3 regions of the Arthrobacter sp. BI5 genome follow, and region 2 is predicted to be linked to each of the others. Evidence: predicted binding sites of a transcription regulator. Region 2 holds the regulator's gene; each other region holds the start of a gene.

What was found. Region 2 encodes HrcA, which represses chaperone genes, less so after heat shock. Its sites were predicted from a motif close to TTNGCACTCGNNNNNNNCGAGTGCNAA; they were not measured.
Region 1: the regulator HrcA is predicted to act here: its motif matches at 3,861-3,887, upstream of AC1MED_RS15705 (Hsp20/alpha crystallin family protein).
Region 3: the regulator HrcA is predicted to act here: its motif matches at 7,240-7,266, upstream of groL (chaperonin GroEL).

The regions. Positions count from the first base shown of each region.
Region 1 covers NZ_CM155264.1:3,398,678-3,408,531, reverse strand. The annotation lists gene manD (D-mannonate dehydratase ManD) at 1-1,057, shown strand, start outside; gene AC1MED_RS15725 (hypothetical protein) at 1,169-1,378, opposite strand; gene AC1MED_RS15720 (DNA alkylation repair protein) at 1,496-2,593, opposite strand; gene AC1MED_RS15715 (phosphatase PAP2 family protein) at 2,717-3,496, shown strand; gene AC1MED_RS15710 (MerR family transcriptional regulator) at 3,526-3,813, opposite strand; gene AC1MED_RS15705 (Hsp20/alpha crystallin family protein) at 3,962-4,387, shown strand; gene AC1MED_RS15700 (J domain-containing protein) at 4,510-4,884, shown strand; gene AC1MED_RS15695 (hypothetical protein) at 4,951-5,340, shown strand; gene AC1MED_RS15690 (glycoside hydrolase family 1 protein) at 5,467-7,032, shown strand; gene AC1MED_RS15685 (App1 family protein) at 7,053-8,135, opposite strand; gene AC1MED_RS15680 (DUF72 domain-containing protein) at 8,186-8,968, opposite strand; gene AC1MED_RS15675 (glycoside hydrolase family 15 protein) at 9,069-9,854, shown strand, end outside.
Region 2 covers NZ_CM155264.1:2,126,581-2,136,415, reverse strand. The annotation lists gene lepA (translation elongation factor 4) at 1-1,852, shown strand, start outside; gene hemW (radical SAM family heme chaperone HemW) at 1,855-3,093, shown strand; gene AC1MED_RS09675 (DUF4870 domain-containing protein) at 3,168-3,587, opposite strand; gene AC1MED_RS09670 (DUF3097 domain-containing protein) at 3,709-4,563, opposite strand; gene hrcA (heat-inducible transcriptional repressor HrcA) at 4,805-5,818, shown strand; gene dnaJ (molecular chaperone DnaJ) at 5,899-7,026, shown strand; gene AC1MED_RS09655 (16S rRNA (uracil(1498)-N(3))-methyltransferase) at 7,029-7,796, shown strand; gene AC1MED_RS09650 (GerMN domain-containing protein) at 7,875-8,783, opposite strand; gene AC1MED_RS09645 (PhoH family protein) at 9,143-9,835, shown strand, end outside.
Region 3 covers NZ_CM155264.1:856,839-866,692, forward strand. The annotation lists gene AC1MED_RS04065 (lipid II:glycine glycyltransferase FemX) at 4-1,077, shown strand; gene AC1MED_RS04070 (threonine/serine exporter family protein) at 1,109-2,605, shown strand; gene AC1MED_RS04075 (siderophore-interacting protein) at 2,647-3,486, opposite strand; gene AC1MED_RS04080 (uracil-DNA glycosylase) at 3,513-4,292, opposite strand; gene AC1MED_RS04085 (DUF3263 domain-containing protein) at 4,404-4,721, shown strand; gene AC1MED_RS04090 (LytR C-terminal domain-containing protein) at 4,813-5,457, shown strand; gene AC1MED_RS04095 (cold-shock protein) at 5,631-5,834, shown strand; gene AC1MED_RS04100 (ABC transporter substrate-binding protein) at 5,921-7,153, shown strand; gene groL (chaperonin GroEL) at 7,452-9,089, shown strand; gene AC1MED_RS04110 (RNase H family protein) at 9,851-9,854, shown strand, end outside.

The DNA.
Region 1 (9,854 bases), 1.3 Mb from region 2:
GGACCCGCACCGGATCGAGGACACGTGGCAGTTCCTGTACCGGTCTTCGTACTGGCGGCGGGGTCCGGTGACGATGGCCGCGATCGCCGCGGTGGACATGGCGTTGTGGGACATCAAGGGCAAGCTGGCCGGGATGCCGGTGTATCAGTTGTTGGGCGGGGCGTCGCGGAACGGGCTGCGTGCGTACGGCCATGCCTCCGGCTCTGACCTGGAATCGCTGTTCGACTCGGTCCGGGAGCACCTGGAGCTCGGCTACAAGTCGATCCGGATCCAGACCGCCGTGCCCGGCATCAAGGCCGTGTACGGGGTCGCGGCTCAGGCGCAGGCCTCGGGGGAGCGGTACGACTACGAACCGGCCGGCCGCGGCGCGTTCCCGCAGGAAGAGGACTGGGACACCCGCGCCTACCTGCGGCACCTGCCGACGGTGTTCGAAGCGGTCCGGAACGAGTTCGGCCCGGAAATCCCGCTGCTGCACGACGGACACCACCGGATGACGCCGATCCAGGCCGCGAAGCTGGGCAAGGCGCTGGAACCCTACGACCTGTTCTGGCTGGAGGACTGCACCCCGGCGGAGAACCAGGAGGCGCTGCGCCTGGTCCGGCAGCACACCACCACACCGCTGGCCATCGGTGAAATCTTCAACACCGTGTACGACTACCAGACGATTATCAAGGAACAGCTGATCGACTATGTCCGGGCCGCGTCCACGCACTTTGGCGGGATCTCGCCGCTGAAAAAGGTGATGGACTTCGCCGCGCAGTACCAGATCAAGTCCGGCTTCCACGGCCCCACGGACATCTCCCCGGTCGGGTTTGCCGCGCAGCTGCACGTGGGCCTGGCCATCCACAACTACGGGATCCAGGAGTACATGCAGCACTCGGATGCAACCAACGAGGTCTTCGAGCAGTCCATGACGTTCGTGGACGGCTACCTGCACCCGGGGGAGACGCCCGGCATCGGCGTTGAATTCAACGAGGAGGCTGCCGCGGCCTACCCGTACCAGCAGGCTTACCTGCCCTACAACCGCCTCGTCGACGGCACCGTCCACGACTGGTGAGCCGCCGCTGATGCCAAAAAGGTCCCGGGCGGCGATTCGCAGCTCAGCCGCCCGGGACCTGGTCTGGTAAGCGGCCGGGGCGCGTCGTCCCCGGCCTGCCGCGCCCTCGGCCTAGCGGACGACTTCCCGGGTCATTCCGAAGGGGACCTGGTCCGAAAGTGCCGCCGTGTAGTGCCCCGGCTTGTGCCGGGTCAGCAGGATGCCGTGGGTGCCGGTGAGCATGGCGAGCCGCTGCAGCCCCTGGACGGCGTCGTTGAGCCGGTCGTCCAAGAGTTGGCGGTTGTCGACCTGGATCTCGATGCATTCGCTTGCTGTCGTCATCGCACTGTCTTTCCTGGAAGTGGTTGCCGCGGCGTCCGACGGCTGAAGCGAGGATAACGTCTGATTTAAATGTGAGTCAAATCACCACGCGGGTGCGCCGCCTGCAGCTTCCGTACCTTAAGTCAGCACCGTGAAACCGGCCGCCGGATAACGCACCCCGTTGACCTGCGGCTGCAGCGCGTGATCGCCGGGGTGGTGGACCCGGGTGGTCATCTGGCGGAAGGCATGGCGCTTTGAAAATGTCCTGGATTCACCCGGCCCGAGGACGGCTATGCCGAGCTTGAACACTTTGTCCGCGAGGACGCCGTTGGCTTTGGCGTAGTGCACGACGTAGTCGACGGCGATGCGGGCCTCCGCCGGGCCGGTATTGGCGACGTCGAAATCGAAGCCCAGGTCCCCCGGCAGTTCGACGACGGTGCGGTCGAGCCGGGGAGTTGTCACGGCGAGCGACGCCGGCACGAACCCGAGCAGCTCCAGCGCCCCGGGATGGGCCTTCTTGACCAGGGTCCGCAGGCCGTGCCGGACCACCCTGGCGGTGTTCGCGTCCGGCTCCGCCAGCCAGCGCGCTGCGGTGGCGATTACGTCGGCGGGGGCATGCCGGGCCAGGTCGTTCAAGTGGTTGGCCACCGAACGCCGGACGTCGTCGACCGGGTCGCGGTACAGGGCGTCGAGGATCGGCAGGGTTGCCGCCGGCCGGGCCGTGAGCCCGGGAACACGGATTGCCCACGGCAGGTACGCCCGGGTGCCCTCGCTGGCGAGCCGGCGGACCTGCCAGTCCGGGTGGGTGGTCCAGCGCTGGATGACCGCCAGGGCCCGGTCCAGGTCCGCGTCCAGGAGCCGCCGGATGGCGAACTCTCCCGTGAGCCGAGGAGTCAGCTCGGCGAGCAGCGACAGGCAGTCCTCGAAGTCGCCGGGAACCCTCCGGGCAAGGGCGAGGGCGGCGGCCGACTCGCTGACCGGCCAGATCATCCAGCCGGTGAAGTCCGGGTCCTTCAGCGCCCGGCGGAAGACCGCCGCCGCAGCGCGGTAGTCGCCGGGAAGGTCCGTAAGCATGGCGGCGCTGAGCAGGTCGGTGCGCCCGCGCAGGCCCAGTCCGTCCAGCTGTCCGGCCGTGCCGGCCAGGTGCGGGAAGCGGCGGCCGGGGGAAGCGGCGGCAAGGATCCGTTCCAGCGAGCCGACCACCCCGGGGTTGATCAGTTCATTCATGACACCCATGGCTTCAGGCTACCGGCGGGAACGGCGCGGGACCGGCTGCCGGCCCGACGCGCCCGCGGCGCCGGAACCGGGATATTCTTCACGTTGGGAATGTCCACACACGGCGCAGAGGCGGCTACGGGAATGGCAGAGCAGAAAACCGGGAAACCCGGCTGGTGGCAGGTCTTCCACGACAAGTTCGTGGTGGAGGAGCGCTACATGAGCGTGGATGCGCGGCGGAATCTGTACCGGATCGCCGTCGTTCTTATGGTCGTCGGCGTCGTGGCGTTCACCACTATCCTGGTCAGCGTGCTGCAGCACGGCGGTATCACCGCCGTTGACGAGCCGGTGCGCTCCGGGCTCGTGGCGCTGCGCGGGGAGCCGGCCACGACCATCATGATCATCCTGGCCATTGTCTTCGGCCCCATCGGCCTGCCGATCATCATCCTGGTGTTCACGGTGGCCTGGGGGCTGCTGGCCAAGCACGCTTGGCGGCCGATGGTGCTGGCCGGTGGCATGCTGACCGGAGTCATCCTGGCCCAGATCATCGGCCGGTCCGTCGGCCGGCAGCGCCCGCCGGTGGACCTCATGCTCTTCGGGGCGGACTCCACCTTCTCGTTCCCGTCAGGCCACGTCCTGGGCGCCTGTGACTTCCTGCTGATCACCACGTTCCTGGTCTTCTCCCGCCGCAAGAATCCGAAAGCCGCCGTCGCGGGTTTCACCGTGGCCGGCATCGGGATCATCTTCGCCGCGCTCAGCCGGCTTTACCTGGGCTACCACTGGACCACCGACGCCCTCGCCTCGCTGTCCATCTCGTTCGTGATCCTGGGCGCCGTGATCCTGCTGGACACCTGGCGGACCGCCAGGATCCCGGGGGAGCGGATCACCGGTGAGCTTTCCAAGCAGGAGACCGGCGCGGAGTAAGCGCCGGCGGATACGGGGCGCGCTGCCGGTCAGCGCGCCCCGCGTCGTTTAAGCTCCGCACGGAGCTTGGCATTAGCCGCTTCCAGTTCCAGCACCTTGGCGACGCCGGCGAGGTTCAGGCCTTCGTCCAGCAGCTCACTGATCCGGCGCAGCACCACCAAATCCGTCTCGCTGTACTGCCGCGTTCCGCCCGCCGTGCGGTCCGGCGTCAGGAGGCCCCTGCGCTCGTACAGCCGGATGTTTTGCGGTCCGGTCCCAACCAGCTGAGCCACCACGGAGATGGCGTAAACCCCGACGTCGGCTTCACGTTCCGCCATGGCTCACGTCCTTATCGTTTGGTCCAAGAATTTCCTGTTGCATCAGTTTGGCACTGGTGCTATAAAAAATCTATATCCATCACCACAGATAATGGGTGGCTGGATAGGCAGGAAATTTCAAGCCTCTTGTATGAAGGAGTGGGAAATGATGTTGATGCGTACGGACCCGTTCCGTGAATTGGACCGGCTGACCCAGCAAGTCTTCGGAACGGCGGCGCGGCCCGCCGCCATGCCGATGGATGCGTGGCAGGAGGAGGGCGAATTCGTCGTCGCGTTCGACCTTCCCGGCGTCAATGTCGACTCGGTTGATCTCGACATCGAACGCAACGTCCTGACCGTCAGGGCCGAACGGCGCGAACCGGCGCAGCCGAACGTTGAGTTGATCGCCTCGGAACGGCCGCGCGGGGTCTTCAGCCGCCAACTGATCCTGGGCGACACGCTGGACACCGACAAGGTCAAGGCGAGCTACGCCGACGGCGTCCTGACGCTCCGGATTCCGGTGTTGGAGCAGGCCAAGCCGCGGAAGATTGAAATCACGCACACGCAGGACAAGATGCAGGAGATCGGGAAGTAACAGCGCCGCGGCGGAGGTCTCCAGCCGCTGACGGTGCGGGGAACAGCCCGGCCGCAACCTGCGGCCGGCTGATCCCCGGCGGATCAGCCCGAACCCCGCCCGGCCAGCCAGGAGGTGAGCCGATGAACCGCGACCCGCGCGGCTTCTATGCCGCGTTGCACGTCGCGCCGGATGCGACCCCGGCCGAGATCCAGCGCTCCTTCCGCGCACTGATGCGCCGCCGCCATCCCGACGTCGAAGCGTCCGCCGGTGCGGGGGCCGACGGCGGGGAGGAGGTGCGCCGCATCCTCGAGTCATTTGCGGTGCTGCGGAATCCGGACGCACGGGCCGCCTACGACGCCGCCGGTTCCGCGGCTCGGCAGGCCGGGCCGGCAGACGCCGGGGGCACCGCCGCCGGCACTTCCGCCGTCGGCCGGGACATACCGGTGCGGCACCACCGAGGCCGGCAGCCGGTGCTGCGCGTGACCCCGGTGCGGTGGGAGCGGGGTCCGGAGTAACGCGGGAACCGGACGCTGTGCCGGCGCCGCACAACAGGCAGGAACACAAGAAAAAGGAGTACAGCTATGAGCGCATGGCGGCGTTACGACTCGCACCTCATTCCGGCCTTCCACGAACGGTTTGAGGAGCGCTGGGGCGAGGGCACGGCACCGTTCCTGGACCCGGAGGCCCATGAACTGCCCATGCCACGTGCGCAATGGATCAACGTGGACACCGGTGCGGCCCTGGCGGTGGTGCCCATCTGGGCCGCCGAGGACCGCCAGCACCGCTCGTTCGGGGTGTTCTATTTGCCGCCCGCCGGGGACATCTGGGTACTCCGGCCAGGGTTCACCGGCTACTTGGAACCCGCGGCAGACGACGCGGAACAGCTGCTAAGCCTGCGGAACGACGCGTTCAAGAAAGCCGTCGCACACGCGAAGGAGTTCCTCTTCGGGCCGGAGGCCGGCAGTTACTGAGCAGCTACTGACTTGGGCCGGGCGGGGGCGCCCCGGCGGGTGGATGGCCGCGCCGGTTGTGGCGCGGGCCCCCACCGGGGCCTAAAATCAATCAACCACCAGCGCAACTGCATAGGGGATCCGCCAATGAATGCTTCCGCCCACGATCTGGCCGCCCTGCTGCCGCCCGGATTCACCATGGGCGTGGCAACCGCCGCCTTCCAGATCGAAGGGGCGCTGGACGAGGACGGGCGGGGACCCTCCGGCTGGGACGTCTTTGCGGCCACCCCGGGCTCGATTGTCAACGACCACAGCCCCGCAATCGCCTGCGACCACTACCACCGGATGCCCGAAGACGTGGCGCTGATGAAGGAATTGGGGATCGATTCGTACCGGTTCTCGCTGTCCTGGCCCCGGATCCAGCCCGGCGGCAGCGGCCCGGTCAATCCCAAGGGATTGGACTTCTATGACCGGCTGATCGACCTGCTGCTGGCCAACGGCATCACGCCGATGGCCACGCTGTACCACTGGGACACCCCGCTGGAACTGGACGAGGCCGGCGGCTGGATGAACCGGGACACCGCCTACCGGCTGGGGGAATTCGCCGCCATTGCCGCCGCGGCGTACGGGGACCGGGTGGCCCGCTGGGTGACCATCAACGAACCGGCCACGGTGAGTGCCAACGGCTACATGCTGGGCGTCCACTCCCCGGGGGAAGCCCACATGCTCAAGGCGCTGCCGAGTGTCCACCACCAGCTGCTCGGCCACGGGCTGGCGATGCAGGCGCTGCGGGCCGCGAAAGTACCCGGCGAGATCGGCCTCACCAACGTCTATTCGCCAATGGTCCCGGCCTCCGGCAACCCGCTGGACAAGGTCAGCGCAGGGCTGATGGACATGGCCCAGAACCGCCTCTACGCAGATCCGGTGCTGCTGGGCAAGTACCCGGACGCCATCAGGGCCGCCACCTTCTTCTCATCCTTCAGCCCCTCCAGCGAGGACATGGAGCTGATCTCGCAGCCGCTGGACTTCTACGGATTGAACTACTACATGCCCACCCGCGTGGCCGCCGGGCCCGGCGAGGGGACCGTGCCCAAAGGCATGGCCGAGGCCATGGGCAACGACCTGAACGGCGGCGGCTCCGGCACGCCGTTCCACATCCAGAGTTTCCCGGACACCGAGATCACCGCCTACGGCTGGCCGATCAAGCCGGATTACATGGCGGTCGCGCTGGTGGAAATGGCGGAACGCTACCCGGACCTGCCGCCGGTCTACATCACCGAGGGCGGCGCCAGCTTCGAGGACCTGGAAATCCACGACGCCGAGGGCCGACTGATCGTCCCGGATGAGCGGCGGGTGCGGTACCTCGCCGAGCACATCGGGGCGGCCATCGAGGCGACCTCGCCCGGCGGCCCCGCCGAGTCGATCGAGCTGCGCGGCTACTATGTGTGGTCGCTGCTGGACAACTTTGAATGGTCCGCCGGCTACAAGCAGCAGTTCGGCCTGCTGCACGTGGACCGGGACACCATGGTGCGCACGCCGAAGGCCTCCTACTACTGGATCCGGGAGCTGATGGCAGCCCGGAACCGGTCCGCCGGCGGGGACGCGGCGGAGGGTGCCGGGGCCGCGGCCGCAACGGAAGGTGCCGGTGCTGCGGGCGCGGCGGAAGCTGCCGGCGTCGACGTCGAAACTCCCGCAGCCGGCGCAGGAGCCTGAGCGGGGAGCGCGGCGGCCGGCTAGAGGATCTCCAGCTCCTGCAGGCGCTTGGCCATGCCGGCGCCGTCGGGCGAGTAGACCCACGGGACACTGGAACCCGTGTGGTCGCCGTTCTCGGAATGTCCGCCGGCCAGTACGGCCTCGCCGGTGGAGAGTTGGCGGATGCCGATCGCGGCCACCTTGTCGCCGTGGTCCCGGGCGAACTGTGAATAGATGGCCTCGTCGTGCTGGCCGTTGTCGCCGAACAGGAGCCAGCGCATGTTGGGGAACTCCTTGGCCAGCAGTTCCAGGTTCCGGCGCTTGTGGTCCTGGCCGCTGCGGAACCAGCGGTCGTGGGTGAGGCCCCAGTCGGTCAGCAGCAGCGTGCCGGAGGGGTACATGTTGCGGGTGATGAAGCGTGCCAGCGTCGGCGCGGCGTTCCACGGCCCGGTGGAGAGGTAGATCACCGGCGCCTCGGGATGTTCGACCAGGAGCCGGTCCATCAGCACGGCCATGCCCGGAGTGGCCATCCGGGCCCGCTCGTTGAGCACAAAGGTGTTCCACAGAGCCAGGAACGGCCGGGGGAGTGCTGTGACCATGATGGTGTCGTCAATGTCGGAGACGATGCCCAGGGTGGTGTCCGGGGAGATGACATAAATCATCGCCTCCGCCGGCTCGGTGCCCTCGGCCCGCAGTACGGCGCGATGCCAGCCGGGCGTGAGCGAAACCTGGACCACGGTGTCCACGAGGCCGCCACGGTCAGCGTGCACGGTGGTGGTGATCCCGCCGATCTCGATGTCCACCTCAATAAACTGGATCGGCACGGACGTAAAGGCCCGCCAGCCGCGGACATTCTGGTTGCCGTTTTCCGCCGCCTGCGCCGCCCGGCTGCCCGGGGCGGGCTTGCTGGTGAGCAGCACGCGGCCGAGGACTCGGACCCACTCGGTGGAACCGTAGCCCTGGTACGCGATGGTTTGCGGGGTGAACTTCCAGCGCCTGGCCGCCTTCAGGCGGAGATGGTTGACCGTGTCCGAGACCAGGTGGGCCAGCCGGAAGGCCTGGCTGCCCGAGACCTTGTTCTTACGCGGTGGTTCCTGCGCTGACTGCTGAGACGCCAATTCCATGCCTCCACTCTCCCACAGAGGCGGCCTGCTCCGGCGATTGCGTCAGCGGCTCAGGCGCCCAGCAATTCGCGCAGCCGGGTGGCGTTGCGCACCGCGTTGCCGCCGCCGTCGTTGTTGAAATACGCGTAGACCTCCTTGCCCGCCGCCTGCCATTCGCGGATCCGGTCCGCCCACCAGCCCAGCTCCTGGTCCGAGTAGGAGCCAGCGTAGAGGTGGTCCCGGTCCGGACCGTGCAGCCGAACGTACACGAACGGGGCGGTGGCCCGCAGGATGCAGGGCAGCTGCGCCCCGCTCATGACGCAGTAGGCGGCGCCGTGCCGTTCCAGCAGCTCATACACCGCCGGGTGGTCCCAGCTGGCGTGGCGGAACTCCACGCTGACCCGGATCCAGCCCGGCAGCGCGGCCAGGAAGTAGTCCAGCCGGGCGTCGTCGCGGGCGAAATCCGGCGGCAGCTGCACCAGCAACACGGCACGCTTGTCCCCCAATTCGTGCCAGCACCGGGTGATCCGCTCCACCCAGGCCTCCGGGCCGTAGAGTTTCTTGCCGTGCGTCAGTCCCCGCGGGGCCTTGACGGACATGGTGAAGCCCTCGGGCAGCCGGCGCCGCCAACTTGCAAAGGACACCTCCCGCGGCCAGCGGTAGAAACTCGCGTTCAGCTCCACCGTAGTGAAACGGGAGGCATAGGTGGCCAGCCGGTCCCGGGCCGGCAGCCCGGGCGGGTAGAGCACGTTCTCCCAGTGGTCGTAGCTCCATCCGCTGGTCCCGATCTGCGGCACCCCGGCGGAGAGGTGCGGGCCGCCGTCGTGATGCGCCCAGAATTCCTGTTCCGGCATGCTGGGATCGTAACCGGAGCAGCGCCGCCCGGCCCAGCCCCGCACGCTGAGCACGCCCGGCTCCTCGTCCGGCCGTGGGTCCTGTGGCAGGGTAAGAGCCATGGCACGCATCGAGGATTACGCAATGGTCGGCGATCTGCACACCGCCGCATTGATCAGCACCGAAGGCTCCATCGACTGGCTGTGCCTGCCCCGCTTCGACTCGCCGGCCTGCTTCAACGCCCTGCTGGACAGCCCCAAAGCCGGCCGCTGGCTGCTCGCGCCGGCCGCCGGCGGCGAATGCACCCGGCGGCGCTACCGCAAGAACACCCTCGTCTTGGAAACCGAATGGGAAACCCCGGAGGGCAAGGTCAAAGTCATCGACTTCATGTCGCCCCGGGACGGCGCGGCGGACATTGTGCGGATCGTGGTGGGGGTCCGCGGGACCGTCCGGATGCGCGGGGAGCTGGCCCTGCGGTTCGACTACGGCCACATTGTCCCCTGGGTCCGCCGCGATGAGCACGGCATCCACGCCGTCGCCGGCCCCGACGCCGCCTACCTGGTCACCGACGCGCCGCTGCGCGGCGAGCACATGCAGACCGCCAGCGACTTCACCGTCAAGGCCGGGGAACGTGTTCCGTTCGTGCTGACCTGGGCGCCCAGCCACCTCGGCCGGCCGCGGAGGGTGGATCCGGAAGCCGTCCTGGCAGCCACCGAATCGTTCTGGCGCCAGTGGACGGAAAAATGCAGCGCCACCGGCCCGTACCGCGACGCCGTGCTGCGCTCGCTGATCACGCTCAAGGCCCTGACCTTCGCCCCGACCGGCGGCATCGTGGCGGCCGTGACTACGTCCCTGCCGGAGGAACTCGGCGGGGAACGCAACTGGGACTACCGCTACTGCTGGCTG
Region 2 (9,835 bases):
GTCTCCCATGGCCCGCACCGCCCCGGTGCCTGCCGCAACAGATCCGGCCCTCATCCGGAACTTCTGCATCATTGCGCATATTGACCACGGCAAGTCCACGCTGGCCGACCGGATGCTCCAGTACACCGGAGTCGTCCAGTCCCGCGACATGAAGGCCCAGTACCTGGACCGGATGGACATTGAGCGCGAACGCGGCATCACCATCAAATCCCAGGCCGTCCGGATGCCGTGGGAGCTCGACGGCACCAGCTACGCGCTGAACATGATCGACACCCCCGGCCACGTTGACTTCACCTATGAGGTCTCCCGGTCCCTCGCCGCCTGCGAAGGCGCCGTGCTGCTGGTGGATGCGGCCCAGGGCATCGAGGCCCAGACCCTCGCCAACCTCTACCTGGCGATGGAGAACAACCTCACCATCATCCCGGTCCTGAACAAGATCGACCTCCCGGCGGCCCAGCCGGAGAAGTACGCCGAGGAACTGGCCAACCTGATCGGCGGCGACCCGGACGAGGTGCTGCGCGTCTCCGGCAAGACCGGCGCCGGCGTCGAGGTCCTGCTGGACAAGATCGTCCGTGACCTCCCCGCCCCGGTCGGCGACGCGGACGCCCCCGCCCGGGCCATGATCTTCGACTCGGTCTACGACACCTACCGCGGCGTCGTCACCTACGTCCGCGTCGTCGACGGCATGCTGCACCCGCGTGAACGCATCCAGATGATGTCCACCCGCGCCACCCACGAATTGCTCGAAATCGGTGTCAGCTCCCCGGAACCCACCCCGTCCAAGGGCCTGGGCGTCGGCGAGGTCGGCTACCTGATCACCGGCGTGAAAGACGTCCGCCAGTCCAAGGTCGGCGACACCGTCACCAACCTGGCCAAGCCTGCCACCGACTCCCTGCCCGGCTACGCCGACGCCAAGCCGATGGTCTTCTCCGGCCTGTATCCGCTGGACGGCACCGATTACCCGGTGCTGCGCGATGCGCTGGAGAAGCTGATGCTTAACGACGCCGCGCTGGTCTACGAGCCGGAAACCTCGGCCGCGTTGGGCTTCGGCTTCCGCGTCGGTTTCCTGGGCCTGCTGCACCTGGAAATCACCCGGGAGCGGCTCGAGCGCGAGTACAACCTGGACCTGATCTCCACAGCCCCGAACGTTGAGTACGAGGTGACCCTCGAGGACAAGAAGGTCGTCCACGTCACCAACCCCAGCGAGTACCCCACCGGCAAGGTTGCGGAGGTGCGCGAACCGATGGTCTCCGCCACCATCCTGGCCCCCAACGAGTTCGTCGGCGCCATCATGGAGCTGTGCCAGAGCCGCCGCGGCGTCATGGGCGGCATGGACTACCTCTCCGAGGACCGGGTGGAAATCCGGTACCGGCTGCCGCTGGCGGAGATCGTGTTCGACTTCTTCGACATCCTCAAGTCCAGGACCCGCGGCTACGGTTCGCTGGACTGGAAGGCCGACGGCGACCAGGTCGCCGACCTCGTCAAGGTCGACATCATGCTCCAGGGCGAACAGGTGGACGCGTTCAGCGCCATTACCCACCGCGACAAGGCCTACGCCTACGGCGTGATGATGACCGGCAAGCTGCGCGAACTCATCCCGCGCCAGCAGTTCGAGGTGCCGATCCAGGCCGCCATCGGATCCCGGATCATCGCCCGCGAAAGCATCCGCGCAATCCGTAAGGACGTCCTCGCCAAGTGCTACGGCGGTGACATCACCCGTAAGCGCAAGCTGCTGGAGAAGCAGAAGGAAGGCAAGAAGCGCATGAAGATGGTGGGCCGGGTCGAGGTCCCGCAGGAAGCCTTCATCGCCGCCCTCACCACGGAAGAGTCCAAGGACAAGGCCAAGAAGTAACCATGCCCAGCGTGCTTCCCCTCGGTGACCCGGCGCCGTCGGACGGGCTCCTGCCCGGCCAGGCGCGGGAGGGCGCCGCGGACCGGGCCTTCGGGCTCTATGTCCACATCCCGTTCTGCGCCGTGCGGTGCGGTTACTGCGACTTCAACACCTATACCGCCACGGAGCTCGGCGGCGGTGCCTCGCAGGACGCGTACGCCGGCACCGCCGTGGCGGAAGTCGATTTCGCCGGGCAGGTGCTGGCGGCCTCCGGTCTGCCGGAGCGCCGGCTCAGCACGGTGTTCTTCGGCGGCGGGACGCCCACGCTCCTCCCGGCTGGCGACCTGGCCCGCATCCTGAGCGCCGCGGTCAGAACCTGGGGCCTGGAGCCCGGCGCCGAGGTCACCACGGAAGCCAACCCGGACTCGGTCACGCCCGAATCGCTGCAGCTGCTGGCCGACGCCGGGTTCACCCGTGTCTCTTTCGGTATGCAGTCGGCCGTCCCGCACGTGCTCAAGGTCCTGGACCGCACCCACACGCCCAGCCGGGTGCCGCAGGCGGTGCAGTGGGCGCGCGAGGCCGGCCTGGCGGTCAGCCTGGACCTGATTTACGGCACCCCGGGGGAGTCGATGGAGGACTGGCGGTTCTCGCTGGAGACGGCGTTGTCCTACGGTCCGGACCACATCAGCGCCTACGCGCTGATCGTCGAGGACGGCACCAAGCTCGCCGCCCAGATCCGCCGCGGCGAAGTGCCCGGGATCGACGACGACGACCATGCCGCCAAGTACGAACTGGCCGACGAATTGATCTCCGCGGCGGGCCTGGCCTGGTACGAGGTCAGCAACTGGGCCCGGACGCCGGAGCAGGCCTGCCGGCACAACCTCGCCTACTGGCGCGGGGATGACTGGTGGGGGATAGGCCCCGGCGCGCATTCACACGTCGGCGGGGTCCGCTGGTGGAACGTCAAGCACCCGACCGCCTATGCGGGCCGCTTGGGGTCCGGAGCCTCGCCCGCCGCCGGCCGGGAGACGCTCGACGCCGATACCCGCAACGTCGAGCGCGTCATGCTGGAGGCCCGGCTTGCTACCGGCCTGTCGATCGCCAGCCTGGGCGGCCTCGGGGACACGGGCCGCCATGCGGTGGCAGGGCTGATTGCGGACGGCCTCGTGGATCCGGCAGCAGCATTCAAGGGCCAGCTGGTGCTCACGCTCAAGGGCCGGCTGCTTGCCGACGCGGTGGTCCGAAGGATCCTGCCGGACTAGGCGGGCGGGCCTTAACTGTCCGTTCGCGCGGGCCTTAAGTGGCCGTTCGCGCGGGCCTTAAGTGTCCGTTCGCGCTACTTGATCCAGCGGAGGTTGTACTCGTAGCGGTGCGGCTGGCCGCGGTTGACGTGGATGCCGGCGGCCACCGAGAAGCACGCGAGGGCAATCCAGATGGCGGTGGCCAGCACGGCGAACAGGTTGCCCACTACCGGGACAAAGACCAGCAGGTTCGCCACGACCGCGGCGATCGTGGGCGGCAGCGTAAAGTTCAGCGCTTCCTTCGATTCCTGCGCGGTGAACGGGCCGCGGTCCTTGAAGATCAGGTAGATCAGCAGGGACGGAACGCAGCCCAGGATGCCGCCAAAATGCGCCAGCGTGGCCCACTGCCGGTCCTCGCTCGCCGTCAGCGGCAGAGCATTTGCCGGAACACCATGGTACTGGGGCTGGTCATGGCCGGCCTGGTGGTCCGTGTGTTCGCGTGCGTCTTCTGCCACGTTTCGTCCTTTGGATTGCGGTGGAGCGTTGGTACCTGTACGAGCCGCGGCCGCAACAATGTGCAGCGGCCGCCGGTTCAAGAATACTTGCTCGGATCGCGAAACGTGGCAGGGGGAACGGCTAGGGGACCGTGAGGAAGTCGATGACTTCTTCGACCCGGCCCAGCAGGGAGGGCTCCAGGTCCGCGTAGCTGCGGACCGCGCCGAGGAGTTTCTGCCAGCCCAGGCCGATGTCTTCCTTGGTGCTGTGCGGCCAGCCGAAGGCCGTCAGGATGCCGGTTTTCCAGTCCACGCCGCGCGGAATCACCGGCCACCGCTCAATGCCCAGGACCGCGGGGCGGATCGCCTGCCAGACATCGACGTAGGGGTGTCCGACGATCAGCACATTGCCGGCCGCGCCCGGGGAAGCCATCACGGCGTCGGCGATCCGGGATTCCTTCGAGTCGGGCACCAGGTGGTCCACCAGCACGCCGAGCCGGCGGCCGGGGCCGGGGCGGAACTCCGTGACGGCGGCGGCGAGGTCGTCGATGCCGTGCAGGGGTTCGACGACGATGCCCTCCACGCGGAGGTCGTCACCCCAGACTTTTTCGACGAGCTCGGCGTCGTGCTTGCCTTCCACCCAGATCCGGCTGGCCTTCGCTACCTGGGCCCGCTGTCCGGCGACCCGGACGGAGCCGGAGGCGGTCCGGGTGCCGGCGGCGTTGGCCGCGGCGGCAGCCCGCGGGGCGGGCGGCATGAGCTTGATGGGCCGGCCTTCGAGCAGGAACCCGAAGCCGAGGCGGAAGGAGCGTGACTTCCCGCGCCGGTCCTCGAGGGCCACAACGTGCATGCCGCCGGACTTCTCCACCCGGGTCACGGCACCGACCCAGCCGGACTGCACATCCTCGAGCACCATGCCCCGTTCCACCGGGATTTCGGGCAGCTGGGCCTTGGCGGGGGCGGAAAGGTCCTGCGGGCCCCAATTCTGGTAAGACATCTGCTACACACTGCTTTGCACTCGGGAATTTGGGCGGAGGAACGGCGGCGCGGCTCGTGGTGTGCCCGGAAACACCCGTCCCGGGGGTCACGCCCGCAGCGAATCCAATGCTAACAACGGCGCGACTCATATTAGACTGGTTAGCACTTAGGCATGTCGAGTGCTAACCGCGGGTTTCCCGGGCGGGTCTTTCCGCGCGGCCGGCGCCGGCTAACTGATACGGGTCGATTGGAGGTGGAGCGTGAGCGAGCCACGCAAACTCGAAGTGTTACGCGCCATCGTGGAGGATTACGTCCATTCCCGCGAGCCCGTGGGATCCAAGGCGCTGGTGGAGCGGCACCACCTGGGTGTGTCCAGCGCCACGATCCGCAATGACATGGCTGCGCTGGAAGACGAGGGCCTGATCACGGCGCCGCACACGAGTGCCGGCCGGATTCCCACGGACAAGGGCTACCGCCTGTTCGTGGACCAGATTTCGGCCGTCAAGCCGTTGTCCCCGGCGGAGCGGCGCGCCATCCAGGCGCTGCTGGAGGGTTCCGAGGATCTCGACGACGTCCTGGACCGGACCGTCCGGCTGCTGTCGCAGCTGACCAACCAGGTCGCCGTCGTGCAGTACCCGCTTTTGAGCCGGGCCCGCGTCCGGCACATCGAATTCGTGCTCCTGGCGCCCCGCAAGGTGCTCACGGTGTTGATTGCGGACACCGGCAAGGTGGAGCAGCGGGTGATCGACGTCGGCCAGGACCTCGGCGACGACGCCCTCTCCGAGCTCCGGACCCTGTTCCTGGCCAAACTCTCCAGTACCCCGCTGGGGCTGCTGCCACAGTCGTTGCAGGCCGTGGTGGAGAACTGCCCGCCGGTGCGGCGCGGCCCCGCCCAGGCCCTGTCCCGGGGACTGGAGTCGCTGGCGGCGAGCAGCCGCGAGGAGCGGATGGTCATGGCCGGGACCGCCAACCTGGCCCGCTCCAACGTGGATTTCCCGCTGAGCATCGGCCCCGTGCTGGAGGCACTCGAAGAGCAGGTGGTGATGCTCCGCCTGCTCAGCGACATGGCGCAAGATCCGCGCGGCGTCACCGTCAGCATCGGCCGGGAGAACCCCTACGACGGGCTTTCCGAAGCCTCCGTGGTGGCCACCGGCTACGGGCCGGACGCCACGGCCAAGGTTGGCGTCCTGGGGCCCACCCGGATGGACTATCCCACCACCATGGCCGCCGTCCGTGCGGTCGCCCGCTACCTTTCCCGGATCCTCGGGCCCTGACGGGCCGGATCCTGCACCGGACTTCTTGCCCACTACAGGCAGTGCCCCACTGGCAGTACAAAAAGGAAGAGATACACACTTTGAGCAGCCACTATGACGTTCTTGGAGTCTCCCGTGAAGCGACGGGGGAAGAGATCAAGAAGGCCTACCGCAAGCTTGCGCGGACCCTCCACCCGGACGTGAACCCCGGGGACGACGCCTCCGAACGCTTCAAGGCGGTCACCCACGCCTACGAGGTGCTGTCAGACCCGCAGAAGCGCCGCGTCTATGACACCACGGGCAACGAGAACGGCACCGACAACGGCTTCGGCGGCGGCTATGCCGGCCAGGGCTTCGCCTTCCAGGACATCTTTGAGACCTTCTTCGGCGGCGCCGGCGGCCAGGGCGGCCCCGCGTCCCGGGTGCGCCGCGGCCAGGACGCGCTGATCAGCGTCCGGATCGACCTCCGCGACGCCGTCTTCGGCGTGAACAAGAAGCTTGAAGTGGACACCGCCGTCACCTGCCCCACCTGCGAGGGCTCCTGCTGCCGCCCCGGCAGCCGCCCCGAACGCTGCGACATCTGCGGCGGCAGCGGGCAGGTCCAGCGGGCCGTGCGCTCGATCCTCGGCCAGGTCATGACCACGGCCCCGTGCGGCAGCTGCGAGGGCTTCGGCACCGTCATCAAGGACCCGTGCAACGAGTGCGCCGGCCAGGGCCGCATCCGCAGCCGCCGCACGCTCACCGTGAAGGTTCCGGCCGGCGTCGCCACCGGCACCCGCATCCAGCTCTCCGGCCAGGGCGAGGCCGGTCCGGCCGGCGGGCCGTCCGGTGACCTTTACGTCGAGATCCGGGTCAACAACGACGCCACCTATGTGCGCGAAGGCGACGACCTGCACGCCAGCCTGAACATTCCGATGACCGCCGCGGCGCTGGGCACGGAACTGACCCTGGACACGTTCGACGGGCAGCAGGAAATCGACGTCAAGGCCGGCACCCAGTCCGGCGAGATCATCACGCTCCGCGGCCTGGGTGTGACGCACCTGCGCGGCTACGGCCGCGGAGACCTCAAGGTCCACCTGCAGGTGGACACCCCGGCCAAGCTCGACGCCGCCCAGGAGGACCTGCTCCGGCAGCTCGCCAAACTCCGCGGCGAGCAGTTCACCGAGGGGAAGCTTGCTGCCAGCGGCGGCGTCTTCGCCAAGCTGCGGGACCGGCTCGGTAACCTGTAGCGGTGAGTAACCCGGTCTTCTTCACCCCCGCAGGCTCCCTGGACCAGCAGGTCCCCGGCGCGACGTTCGTCCTCGAGGGCGCCGAGGCGCGCCACGCGGTGACGGTCAAGCGCCTGGCGGTGGGGGAGGCCGTCGACATTGCCGACGGCGCCGGAAAGCGCATCACCGGCACGGTGACTGCCGCCGCGCCCCAGGAGCTGACCGTTGAGTGCAGTGAGGTCAGCACCGAGCCGCTGCCCGACGTCCGGCTGGTGCTGGTGCAGGCGCTGGCAAAGGGGGACCGGGACGAACTGGCTGCCGAAACCGCGACGGAACTGGGGATCGACGCCGTCGTCCCCTGGCAGGCGGAACGGTCGATTGTCCGCTGGAAACCTGAGCGCGCCGCGAAGGCGCACGCCAAATGGCAGTCGGTGGTGGCGGCGGCCGCCAAGCAGGCGCGCCGGGCCTGGATTCCGGAAGTCCGCCCCGCCCTCGACGGCAACGGACTGCAGGCGGCCGTGGCCGCTGCGGACCTTGCCGTGATCCTGCACGAGGACGCGGTGCGGCCCCTGCGCCAGGTGCTGGAAGCCTGGCACCGGGAGGCGGCCGACGGCGTCCCCCGCGAGGTGCTGTTGATCGTGGGACCCGAAGGCGGAATCAGCCCGCGCGAGGTGACCCGGCTCTGCGACGCCGGCGCGGTCACCGCCCTGCTGGGCCACCACGTGCTGCGCTCGTCCACCGCCGGGCCCGCCGCCACGGTGCTGGCCAGCGACATTCTGGGACGCTGGTAACCGCCGGCCGAAGACTGTTGAGGTCCGGCGGGCTCCCCGCGGCGCCGAAGGGCAACGACCGTCAGGCCGGTGCCGGTCTTAGCGGACGGTGAACCCGCGGGTATCGACGTTCAGGTCCTTGACCTTGCCGGCCGGGTCCACCTGGGAGACCCGGACCTCGTAGTTGCCCGGACCGAGGTTCAGGGCGAGGTTGAACAACCCGGACTTGTCGGCGTCGGCGGAGGCGGTGATGTCGCCGTTCAAATACGGGGTCTTGCTGGTCCCGTCGACCCGCAGGAGCTCCCAATGAAGTTTTCCGCCCGGGACCGTGCTGCGGCCCGAAATTTTGACCGCACCGTCCGCCACCTCGGTGCCTTCCTGCGGATCGATGATCCATACCGGCGCCACCATCCCGGCGCTGCGCGACGTTGGCGAACCGAGCCGGACCCGGTTGAAGGCGACATAGTCGGTGTGCCCGTCGACGAGGACCACCACCTGGATCTGCTGGCCGGTATCGGTCAGCCCGGCGCTGGCGCCCGCGGCCGTGGCGGTGTAAACAAGCTGCTGGATGGCGCGTTCGGCCATGTCGGCGTCGACGTTGCTGTTGAACGCGTCCGCTGACACATCCACCGTGATGACGTTCTTGCCCGAAATCGAGGTGGCGAGCATCTTGGGGTTCTGCCAGGGTGTGAAGAAGTCCGGATCCAGCGGCTTTTGCGACATCATCACCCGCAGGGCGCGCGTGATCGGGTTGTCCTCCTCGGACACGTCCCGGAACTCGCGGTAGAGGAAAACGTTGTCGTTGCTGCGTCCGATCCAGTAGACCGGGGCCTTGTTGGAGGCCTGCGTGGACTCCAGCGGTGCGCTGGTGGTGGCCACCCCGGCGGCCGGACCGGGGACCGTGTGCGAGGGCGTATCGGCATTGGTGATCCCCGGCTGGGGCGTTGCGACGCAGCCGGACAGGGCGAGGGCGGCGGGTAGCACAAGGAACAGCACGCTGCGGCGCATGCGCCGCCCGGCTGCTGTCTTGTTCACTCCACGCTGGCTGATTGCCCCTGTCCCTTCGCTGTGTTACTCGCTCCCTGGGCCCGGCAGGGCCGAATCCAGCATTACACAGGCCGCCCGCGCTCCGGCCGGGATTCCGGGCTGTCCGCCGAACTGCAACGGGAACGATATGAGGACGATATGAAGTTGATACCTAATGTCGCGGCGAACGTGTTGGCCGCGCTGCCGCGGGGCCGCGCTGGCGTAAGATGGAAGGACCCGCTGCAGCCCGGCGCGGACGGCCCGGAAGACCGTCGGCCCGCGTCTGGAGCGGTAAGACCATTTCCGAACTGGAGGGGACCAGAGGCCCACGGGCCAACACCATGACTGAAGCAGCCAACGGCAAGGCCCGGATCAGCGCGGGCGACCGCACCGCAGGGGAATTCCCCCACTCCCTCCCAGGCCTGCGGACGGAGGTGGTCTTGTTCGACAATTCCGACCAGATGGTGCAGTCCCTGGGCAGCCATGACGAAGCGTTGCGCTTCATCGAAACCCAGTTCCCCGACGTGGACTTCCATGTCCGCGGCAACGAGCTTTCCATCAACGGACCGGCCGCGGACGTCCCCAGGATCATGCGGCTGCTCAACGAGGTCCGCGGCCTCGTGGCGCGCGGCACCGTGATCACTCCCGCGGTGCTGCAGCAGCTCGTCTCGCTGCTGCGCAGCCAGTCGCTGCAGAACCCGGTCGACGTCCTGACCCACAACATCCTCTCCAGCCGCGGCAAGACCATCCGGCCCAAGACCCTGAACCAGAAGAACTACGTGGATGCGATCGACGCGAACACGGTGATCTTCGGCATCGGACCGGCCGGCACCGGCAAGACCTACCTGGCCATGGCAAAGGCGGTCCAGGCGCTGCAGCAAAAGGAGGTCAGCCGGATCATCCTGACCCGGCCGGCCGTCGAGGCGGGGGAGCGGCTCGGGTTCCTGCCCGGCACCCTCAGCGACAAGATTGACCCCTACCTGCGCCCGCTCTACGACGCCCTGCACGACATGATGGACCCGGAGTCGATCCCG
Region 3 (9,854 bases), 1.3 Mb from region 2:
CCCTTGCGAGAATTCACTGCCCGCTTTGCCTCCGCCGAAGAGGTCGCCAACTGGGACGCCCACGTCACAGCGAACCCTAACGGCGGGAATCTGCTTCAATCCGAGGCCTTCGCCGAGGTCAAACAGCACTTTGGCTGGAAGCCCCTGCACCTGGTCTACGAGACGGCTGATTACGCGAGCTACAACCTCGTCCTGGAAAAGTCGTTTCCCGTCCTCGGCAAACTCTGGTACCTCATCAAGGGACCGGACGTCGCCTCGGTGGAGGACATCCCCGGCATCGCGGCTGCCAACGCGGACTTCGTCAAGAGCGCCCGGCTGGGGGTCTTTGCCATCAAGATCGAGCCCGACATTGTCCTGTCCGAGGGCGCCCGGCGCGTCATCGAAGGCGCGGGCCTGGTCAAGACCCACAACCTGCAGCCCAACGACTCCACCGCGCTTCTGGATATCTCGCCGCAGGAAAACCAGCTGCTGCGCAACCTGCACTCCCGCGGCCGCAACGCTGTCCGGCGGGCCATCCGCGAGGGGGTCGAGGTCCACAACGTGGAGCCGACCGAAGAAAACTTCCGGGCCATGTACGCGCTGATGACCACCACCGTGGAGGCCAAGTCCCAGGTCCGGGTCCGCGAATACGAGTACTACCGCCAGTTCTGGACCAACTTCCTGGACCGCGGCCAGGGCCGGCTGCTCTTCGTCTATGAAAACGGTGTGCCCTCCGTCGGCGCCTTTGTGATCAACTACGGGCGCAAGGGCACCTACAAGGACGGCGGCTCGCTGCAAAAGCGCAGCCAGTACGGGGACTCGCACCTGGTCCAGTGGACGGCCATCAACCAGCTCAAGGAACTCGGCTGCACCGAATACGACTTCTGCGGCACCCCGCCCAGCGACCAGCTCAAGGACACCTCCAATCCCTTCCACGGCCTCGGCCTGTTCAAGACGAGCTTCAGCAAGACCGTCACGGATTTCGTCGGCTGCTACGACCAGGTCCTGAGCCCGCTGAAGTACAAGGCCTGGATGGCCGCCGGGGAGCGCGTCGCCCGCCAGTTGTACACGCGGCGCACGGGCCAGCAGTTCTACTAGACCGCCCGCAAGGTGAAGTGAGGAGGCCGGAATGACCAAACCACCCGACGGCCGCCGCGGGCCGCAGACGGACGGCCTGCCCCGGACCGAGCCGATGTCGCCCCTGCAGGTGCGCCAGAACGCCGCCGCCAAGCGCATGCTCCGCAGGCTGGTCCAGGGCGAGAACCCGCCCACCGCGCCGCTGAGCATCGTCGACCGGCTGGCCGGCAGCCCCTACGCCAACCCGATGATCCAGGTCGGCGGCGTGGATGCCTCTGCCCGCAAGACCATCGACTTTGCCCTCAAGCTCGCCGAATCGATGTTCCGGTACGGTGCCGGCGCGCTTGAGGTGGAGACCAGCATCATTGCCATCACGGCTGCGCTGGGGCTGAAGAACATTGAAGTGGACATCACCAACCAGTCGGTGGCCATCAACTACGCCCCGAAGGACCAGACGCCCATCACGCTGCTGCGCGTGGTGCGGTCCTGGACCAACAACTACGCCGGCCTGGCCCAGGTCCATCAGCTTGTCACGGACATCGTGGCCGGCGGGGTGGGGCGCGAGGAAGCCGTGCGCCGGCTCGAGGAGATCACGCACAGCCCGAAGCCCTTCCCGCGCTGGATGGTCACCGTGGCCTTCGGCGTTTTCTCCGCAGTGTTCGTCGGCGTGCTGGGCGGGGGACTGGCAGCATCAGGAATCGCATTCCTGTCCAACCTGCTGATCAGCCTCCTGGCGCGGCAGCTGGGCCGCTGGCGGACGCCGGACTTCTTCATCACGGCCGCGTGCTCCTTTGTGGTCACCCTGGTCGCGCTGCTGCTGTGGCGCTTCGGCAGCCCGCTGGGGATCAGCATCGCCCCCGCCATTGTGGTGGTGGGCGGCATCCTGCTGCTCCTGCCCACCGGACGGCTCGTCTCCTCGGTGCAGGACGCGATCAACGGCTTCCCGGTCACCGCCGCGGGGCGTTTCCTGTCCACCATGCTGACGTTCGGGGCGCTCGTCTCCGGGATCGCGGTCGGCTTCGTCGTCGGCGCGATGACCGGGATGGAAGCGATCGACGTCACCGAAACATTCCCGCCGAAGTATCCCTTGTGGGTGCTGGTACCGCTGGTGGCGATCGCCGTCGTCGCGATCGGCGTCACCGAGCAGACCTCGTTGAAGCTGCTGCTCCCGACGGCGGCCGTCGGCGTCGTCGGCCATCTGGTGCTGATCGGCGGGACGGCGGCCGGCATCGGCCCCCGGTTCGCCCCGGCCCTCGCCGCCGTGGTCATCGGCCTGCTGGCGCGGGTGGTGGCGCTCCGGATGGGCGCCCCGCAGCTGGTCGTGGCGGTGCCCGCCGCCCTCATCCTGTTGCCCGGGCTGACTATATTCCGTTCCATGTATGTATTGACGATCGAGGAATCCGAGATCCTGATGGGCGCCGGCGGGATGCTCAACGCCGGGGCGATTGTGCTGGGCGTCGCGGCCGGGATTGTGCTGGGCGACACGCTTGCCCGGCCGCTGACCCGGAGCCTGGCCAGCAACGAACGACGCCGGGCCCGGCGCCGCTAGACCGGCACGCGCCGCTAGCCGGCGTCGCCGGGAAGGGCCGGCTAGATCTTGCCGACGGGCAGTTTCTTCTCGGCCTGGAACTCGTCCTCCACCCGGCCCCTGGCCCAGTAGCCGGAGAGCGATACCTGGCCGCGTTCCAGGCCGCGCTGGGCAAAGAAGACCTCGCGCAGGGACTTCATGGAGCCGCGCTCCCCGTGCGCAAAGACGTGGACCCGTCCCTCGGGCCACTGCGCGTCGCGCACCGCCTCCACCAGCAGCCCGCCGTCGCCCGCCGGAGTGCCGCGGCGCAGCAGCCAATGCAGCTCAACCGCGGCGGGGGAGTCGATCGCCACGACGTCGGCGTCGCCGTCCACTTCCAGGAAGGCCAGGCCGCGGGCGTCGCGGGGGAGGGATTCGATCGCGGCGCTGATCGCCGGCAGGGCGGACTCGTCGCCGGCGAACAGGTGCCAGTCGGCCGCGGGGTCGGGGTTGTAGCCGCCGCCTGGCCCGGTGAACACGAGGGCGTCCCCGGGCTGGGCGGTGGCGGCCCACGGCCCGGCCAAACCTTCATCGCCGTGGATGACGAAGTCGATGGCCAGCTCGCCCGCGGCCGGATCGACCCAGCGCACGGTGTAGGTCCGGGTGTGCGGCCACTGCTCCCGCGGGTGCGACTCCCGGATGGCCCACAAATCCAACGGCTGCGGGTAATCGACCCCGGGCTGCGGGAAGGCGATCTTGATGTACCGGTCCACGTAGTCGTTGTTGACATAAGCGGCGAAGCCGGGGCCGCCGGCGACGATCCGGACCATGTGCGGTGACAGTTGCTCGCGGCGCAGGACCGTGAGGTTGGTCTGCGGCCGGGAGTTCCGGTTGGCGGTGGTGGCCGCGGGGAGGGAAGTCATGCAGCTAAGCCTAGCCAAGAGCCGGTTCAGGGCAGCGGCGGCAGTTCCCAGTCGACGGTCCCGTCACCCTGGGCGGCGAGCAGCTCGTTGGCCCGGCTGAATGGCCGCGAGCCGAAGAAGCCGCGGGCGGCCGACAACGGGCTGGGGTGGGCGCTGGCGATCACAGCGGCAGAGCCCAGCAGCGGCCGGACGCCCTCGGCGTCCTTGCCCCAGAGGATCACCACGAGCGGCGCCGTGCCGCCGTCGTCGCCCCGCCGCTGCGCAACGGCGCTGATGGCGGCCGCCGTGACCGCTTCCCAGCCCTTGTTGCGGTGCGACCCGGCGGCTCCGGCGCGCACGCTGAGGACCCGGTTGAGCAGCAGCACCCCCTGCTCCGACCACCGGCTGAGATCGCCGTGCACCCGCGGCGGCAACCCCAGGTCGGCGTCGAGCTCCTTGTAGATGTTGGCGAGGCTGCGCGGGATAGGCCGGGTGCCGCCGTCCACCGCAAAAGACAGCCCGACGGCGTGGCCCGGCGTGGGATACGGGTCCTGGCCCACGATCAGCACCCGGACGCCGGCCAGCGGCTGCCGGAAGGCCCGCAGCAGGTTCGAGGGGGCCGGCAGCACCTCGTGGCCGGCGGCGGCCTCGGCGGCGACGAATTCCAGGGCCGCCCGCAGCTGCCCCTCGACGGGGGCCATCGCCGCGGCCCAGTCGGGAGCGACCAGTGACTCCAGCGGCAGTTGCGCCAGCGCCGCGAAGTCCTCCGCGCCGCCGGCCGCGGGTTCGAACTGGAAGAGCGCCTCGGAATCAAACGAATCAAACACGGTCCCATTCTCGCAGGACACCCGCCGCGGCTCGGGGCCAGCCAAATGACAAGCCTGTTATTCGGCCGTAACATGTGGGGAGACCCAACCGACCGAGCCAGGGAGTGTGCAGTGGCAGAAGCAGCACCCGAGTACCTGCCCGCGGAAGACGCCGGCGAGGCTCCGGCCACCGACGACTCGCCGCTGAGCAGCCGGGAGCAGCAGATGCTCGCCCTGGAACGGCAGTGGTGGAAGTACGCCGGCGCCAAGGAACAGGCCATCCGGGAGCTTTTTGACCTCTCCGCGACGCACTATTACCAGATCCTTAACGCCCTGATCGATACCGAGGCGGCGCTGGCCCACGATCCCATGCTGGTCAAGAGATTGCGTAGACTACGTACGTCACGCCAACGTGCCCGGACGGCACGCCGTTTGGGCTCGGACGCGTAAACGCGCGTAAAGTCCGGCCGGAGACGCGGTAATCCGCGTGGATTCCGGCGCCGGACCACCAGCCAGAAATCAGCAAGGACGTCGTTTTACCATGACCAAATACGCTCGGGATGAATTTGATCGGGTCCCGGAGACCTCCACGCGCCAGGGTGTCCACCGGGCAGTCTCCGCCCCCGCCGCCCGCCGCTTGGGTGCCATCCTGGCCGTCGGGGCCGCAGCCTTGGCGATCGGCCTCGTCGCGTTCCTCCTGCTGCCCAAACTGGGCTTCGGTGCCAGTTCCGCCGTAACTGCGGACCAGGCCGTCAGCAACTCGGAGGCCTCACAGGCACCCACCACCGCCGCGGCGGGCAGCACGCCGTCCGCCAGCAGCACGCCGACCGGCAGCCTTGCGCCGGCAGCCTCCAAACCGACCCCCTCGGCGACCCCCTCTGCCACCCCCTCGGCCACGACGGGCGGCACCGTGGACAAGACACAACCGGTGGCCGTCTACAACGCAACCGGGACGGCGGGCCTGGCCGGCCGGGTCGGCGCCACGGTCACCGCCGCCGGCTGGGCCGCCGGCCCGCTCGGCAACTGGGGCGGCGCACCCCAGCAGACCTCCGTGGTCTTCTACAACGGCCCGGCCCAGAAGGCCAACGCCGAGGAGTTGGGCTCGCTCCTCGGAATCGGCACCCTGGTGGATTCGGCCGAATTCCAGATGCCGCTGGTCGTGGTCCTGGGCCCCGGGTTCCAGTAAGGCCCGTCGGCCCGCCGGCTTCGGTTACGCCTGAATAACTATTCCGGGCGGATGCGTGCCCGTGCCGGCACCCGGGCGGAGGCCTGTGGGTACAGTGACTGCGGACTTCGTTTCGCATACCGCGGCGCACATCGGGGTGGGCCGTTAGCAAGCTAGCTGAAAGTGTGGAGAACATGGCACTGGGGACCGTCAAGTGGTTTAACGCCGAGAAGGGCTACGGCTTCATCACCGTCGACAGCTCCGGGGCGGACGTCTTTGTGCACTGGTCTGCGATTGCCGGTGAAGGCTACCGCGCCCTGGCCGAGGGCCAGCGGGTGGAGCTGGAAGTCGGCGAGGGCGAAAAGGGCCCGCAGGCCGAAAGCGTCCGGCCCGCCTAGTGGCTTCCTTCGCTGCGGAAGCTGACCCCGGGAACATCGAGCGCCGGCGGAACGCCCGGCGATTCCGCCGCGCCGCAGCTACCGGCATGGCCGCCACCCTTGCGTTGGCAGCCTGCGCCGGTCCGACGGGCAACGCCCGGCTGGACCCGGCCGAGGCAAGCGGCGACGGCACGCTGCGGATCGGCCTGATCCTGGACAACACCGGAACGCAGGACTTCCTCAACGCGCCGCAGCTGGCCGCGGCAAAGTTGGCCGTCAAGGAAATCAACGCCGCGGGAGGCCACAAAGGCAAACCAGTGGAACTGCTGCCGTCAGCGGTTGGCACGGATACCGCCGCACAGGCCAAGGACCTGGTGGCGGCCAAGGCCGACGTCGTCATCGGACCCACCGACTCCAGCCGGGCCGCTGGCGCCATCGACGTGCTTGCGCGGGCCAAGGTCGCGATCATCTCCCCGGCGAACACCGCACCCGGGCTGAGCACCTACAAGAGCGGCGGCTACTACTTCCGCACCGCCGCCGCCGACGTGGCGCAGGCGTCGATCCTCGTCAAGCTCGCCAAGGACGGCGGCGCCAAGACCATCGCCGTCGTGCACGAGGAAGGCGACTACGGCAAGGACGTCTCCGTCGCCGTCGCGGCGGCCGCGAAGGCCGCGGGCCTGGGCACCGCCGTCGACGCCGAGTTCAAAGCCGGCCAGGCGCAACAGGCGGCAGCAGCCGCCAAGGCAGCGGCCCCGGACGCCGTCGTGCTGGTGGCCCGCGACGGCGCCCAGGGCGCCATTGCCGAACTCAACAACGCGGGCCTGGCCGGGAACAAGCTCATCCTCAGCGACGGTGCGGTCAACCAGTACGGGGCCGGCCTCGGCTCCAAGGCCCTGGACGGCGCCCGCGGGGTCTTGCCCGGGACTTTCCCCTCCGCGCACTTCCAGGCCGAACTCGTGGCCGTCGATCCGGACCTCAAGGACATGGCCTTCGCCGCCGAGACCTATGACGCCGTCAACCTCGCCGCCGTCGCTGCCGCCGCGGCAGAGGACGACGCCGGCACCTCCATCGCCTCGAAGCTGCTCACCGTATCCGGCGGCACGGGGGAGAACAGCGGCGCCGGCGCCCCTTCCGGGGAAGCTGCGGCGTGCAAGTCTTACCGGGACTGTGTGGCCGCCCTCCGGGCCGGCAAACGCGCCGACTACGACGGTGCCTCCGGCCCCATCAACTTCGACAGCAACGGCGACGTCACCGCGGCCGCCTACATGGTCTATAGCTACGGCGCGGACAACACCGCCAAGATGACCGGCAGCGAAACCGCCCGCAGCACCGGCTCTTGATCGCTGGTAGCGAAGCGGCCCGGGCAGTGGGGCCACCGTCCGCCGCCACTGCTTGCACTCTCCCCGGGGGAGTGCTAATTATTGAGTTAGCACTCCCGCGTATTGACTGCTAACACGACGCCCGGTTTAGGCCGGCTGCGGCCGTGGGAGCAGGCGGTCCGGGAGCGAGAGAAATACCTGGCTGGGGTGAGATCCCCGGCCCGGCGGCGTACAGAGGCTGCCGGGCAGGAATCGTCCGTCGCGGGCACCAAAGCCCAGGTTCATTCTTAACGACTGTCCCGAAAGGACTACTGCCGTTATGGCCAAGATCATTGCATTTGATGAAGAGGCACGCCGCGGTCTTGAGCGGGGCCTGAACATCCTCGCCGACGCCGTCAAGGTCACCCTCGGCCCGCGTGGACGCAACGTCGTCCTCGAAAAGAAGTGGGGCGCCCCCACGATCACCAACGATGGTGTTTCCATCGCCAAGGAGATCGAACTGGACGACCCGTACGAGAAGATCGGCGCCGAGCTGGTCAAGGAAGTTGCCAAGAAGACCGACGACGTCGCCGGCGACGGTACCACCACGGCCACCGTGCTGGCCCAGGCCCTCGTCAAGGAAGGCCTGCGCAACGTCGCGGCCGGTGCCGACCCGCTCTCCCTGAAGCGCGGCATCGAAAAGGCTGTTGACGCCGTCACCCGCGAGCTCCTGGCTTCCGCCAAGGAAATCGAGACCAAGGAAGAGATCGCCGCCACCGCGTCCATCTCCGCCGGCGACAACGAAATTGGCGCCCTGATTGCCGAAGCCCTGGACAAGGTCGGCAAGGAAGGCGTCATCACCGTCGAGGAGTCGAACACCTTCGGCCTCGAGCTGGAGCTCACCGAGGGCATGCGCTTCGACAAGGGCTACATCTCGGCTTACTTCGTCACCGACGCCGAGCGCCAGGAAACGGTCCTTGAGGACCCGTACATCCTGATCGTCAACTCCAAGATCTCCAACGTCAAGGAACTGGTTGCTGTCCTCGAAAAGGTCATGCAGTCCAACAAGCCGCTGCTGATCATTGCCGAGGACATCGAGGGCGAGGCCCTGGCCACCCTGATCGTCAACAAGATCCGCGGCACCTTCAAGTCCGTCGCCGTCAAGGCGCCGGGCTTCGGCGACCGCCGCAAGGCGCAGCTGGCCGACATCGCCATCCTCACCGGCGGCCAGGTCATCTCCGAGGAAGTCGGCCTCAAGCTCGAGACCGCCGGCCTCGAACTGCTCGGCAAGGCCCGCAAGGTTGTTGTCACCAAGGACGAGACCACCATCGTCGAAGGTGCCGGCGACGCCGACCAGATCGCCGGCCGTGTCTCCCAGATCCGTGCCGAGATCGAGAACTCCGATTCCGACTACGACCGCGAGAAGCTGCAGGAACGCCTGGCCAAGCTGGCCGGCGGCGTTGCAGTCATCAAGGCCGGTGCCGCAACCGAGGTTGAGCTCAAGGAACGCAAGCACCGCATTGAGGACGCCGTCCGCAACGCCAAGGCTGCTGTCGAAGAGGGCATCGTCGCCGGCGGTGGCGTTGCCCTGATCCAGGCCGGCGCCAAGGCGTTCGCCAACCTGCAGCTCGAAGGTGACGAGGCAACCGGTGCGAACATCGTCCGCGTAGCCATCGACGCCCCGCTGAAGCAGATCGCTTTCAACGCCGGCCTCGAGCCCGGCGTTGTCGTGGACAAGGTCCGCGGCCTGCCCGCAGGCCACGGCCTGAACGCTGCCACCGGCGAGTACGTTGACCTGCTGGCTGCCGGCATCAACGACCCGGTCAAGGTCACCCGCTCTGCCCTGCAGAACGCGGCTTCCATCGCCGGCCTGTTCCTCACCACCGAGGCCGTTGTGGCCGACAAGCCGGAGAAGAACGCTCCGGCCATGGGCGGCGGCGACGACATGGGCGGCATGGGCGGCATGGGCGGTTTCTAACCACCCGGCTTTCCAGCCCTGAACGCCCGGCCTGACGGTTTCCCGTCAGCGCAGTACGTTCGACGACGGCGGTCCCACCTTTGGTGGGGCCGCCGTCGGCGTTAACCCCTCCGCCCGGGACGCTCCCTCAGGTGGTGCGGTCGTTGGCGGGACGCTCCCTCAGGTGGTGCGGTCGTTGGCGGGACGCTGCCTCAGGTGGTGCGGTGGTTGGCCGGACGCTCCCTCAAGTGGTGCGGTGGTTGGCCGGACGCTCCCTCAAGTGGTGCGGTGGTTGGCCGGACGCTCCCTCAAGTGGTGCGGTGGTTGGCCGGACGCTCCCTCAGGTGGTGCGGTGGTTGGCCGGACGCTCCCTCTCCCGGCGCCGGTGGTGCGGGAGCGTTGGGGGATTTGGCGCCGGTGGTGCGGGAGCGTTGGGGGATTTGGCGCCGGTGGTGCGGGAGCGTTGGGGGATTTGGCGCCGGTGGTGCGGGAGCGTTGGGGGATTTGGCGCCGGTGGTGCGGGAGCGTTGGGGGATTTGGCGCCGGTGGTGCGGGAGCGTTGGGGGATTTGGCGCCGGTGGTGCGGGAGCGTTGGGGGATTTGGCGCCGGTGGTGCGGGAGCGTTGGGGGATTTGGTGCCGGTGGTGCGGGAGCGTTGGGGGATTTGGTGCCGGTGGTGCGGGAGGGTTGGGGGATTTGGTGCCGGTGGTGCGGGAGGGTTGGGGGATTTGGTGCCGGTAGTGCGGGAGCGTTGGGTGGCGTAGGTCTGGCAGGATGGTGCAGTGA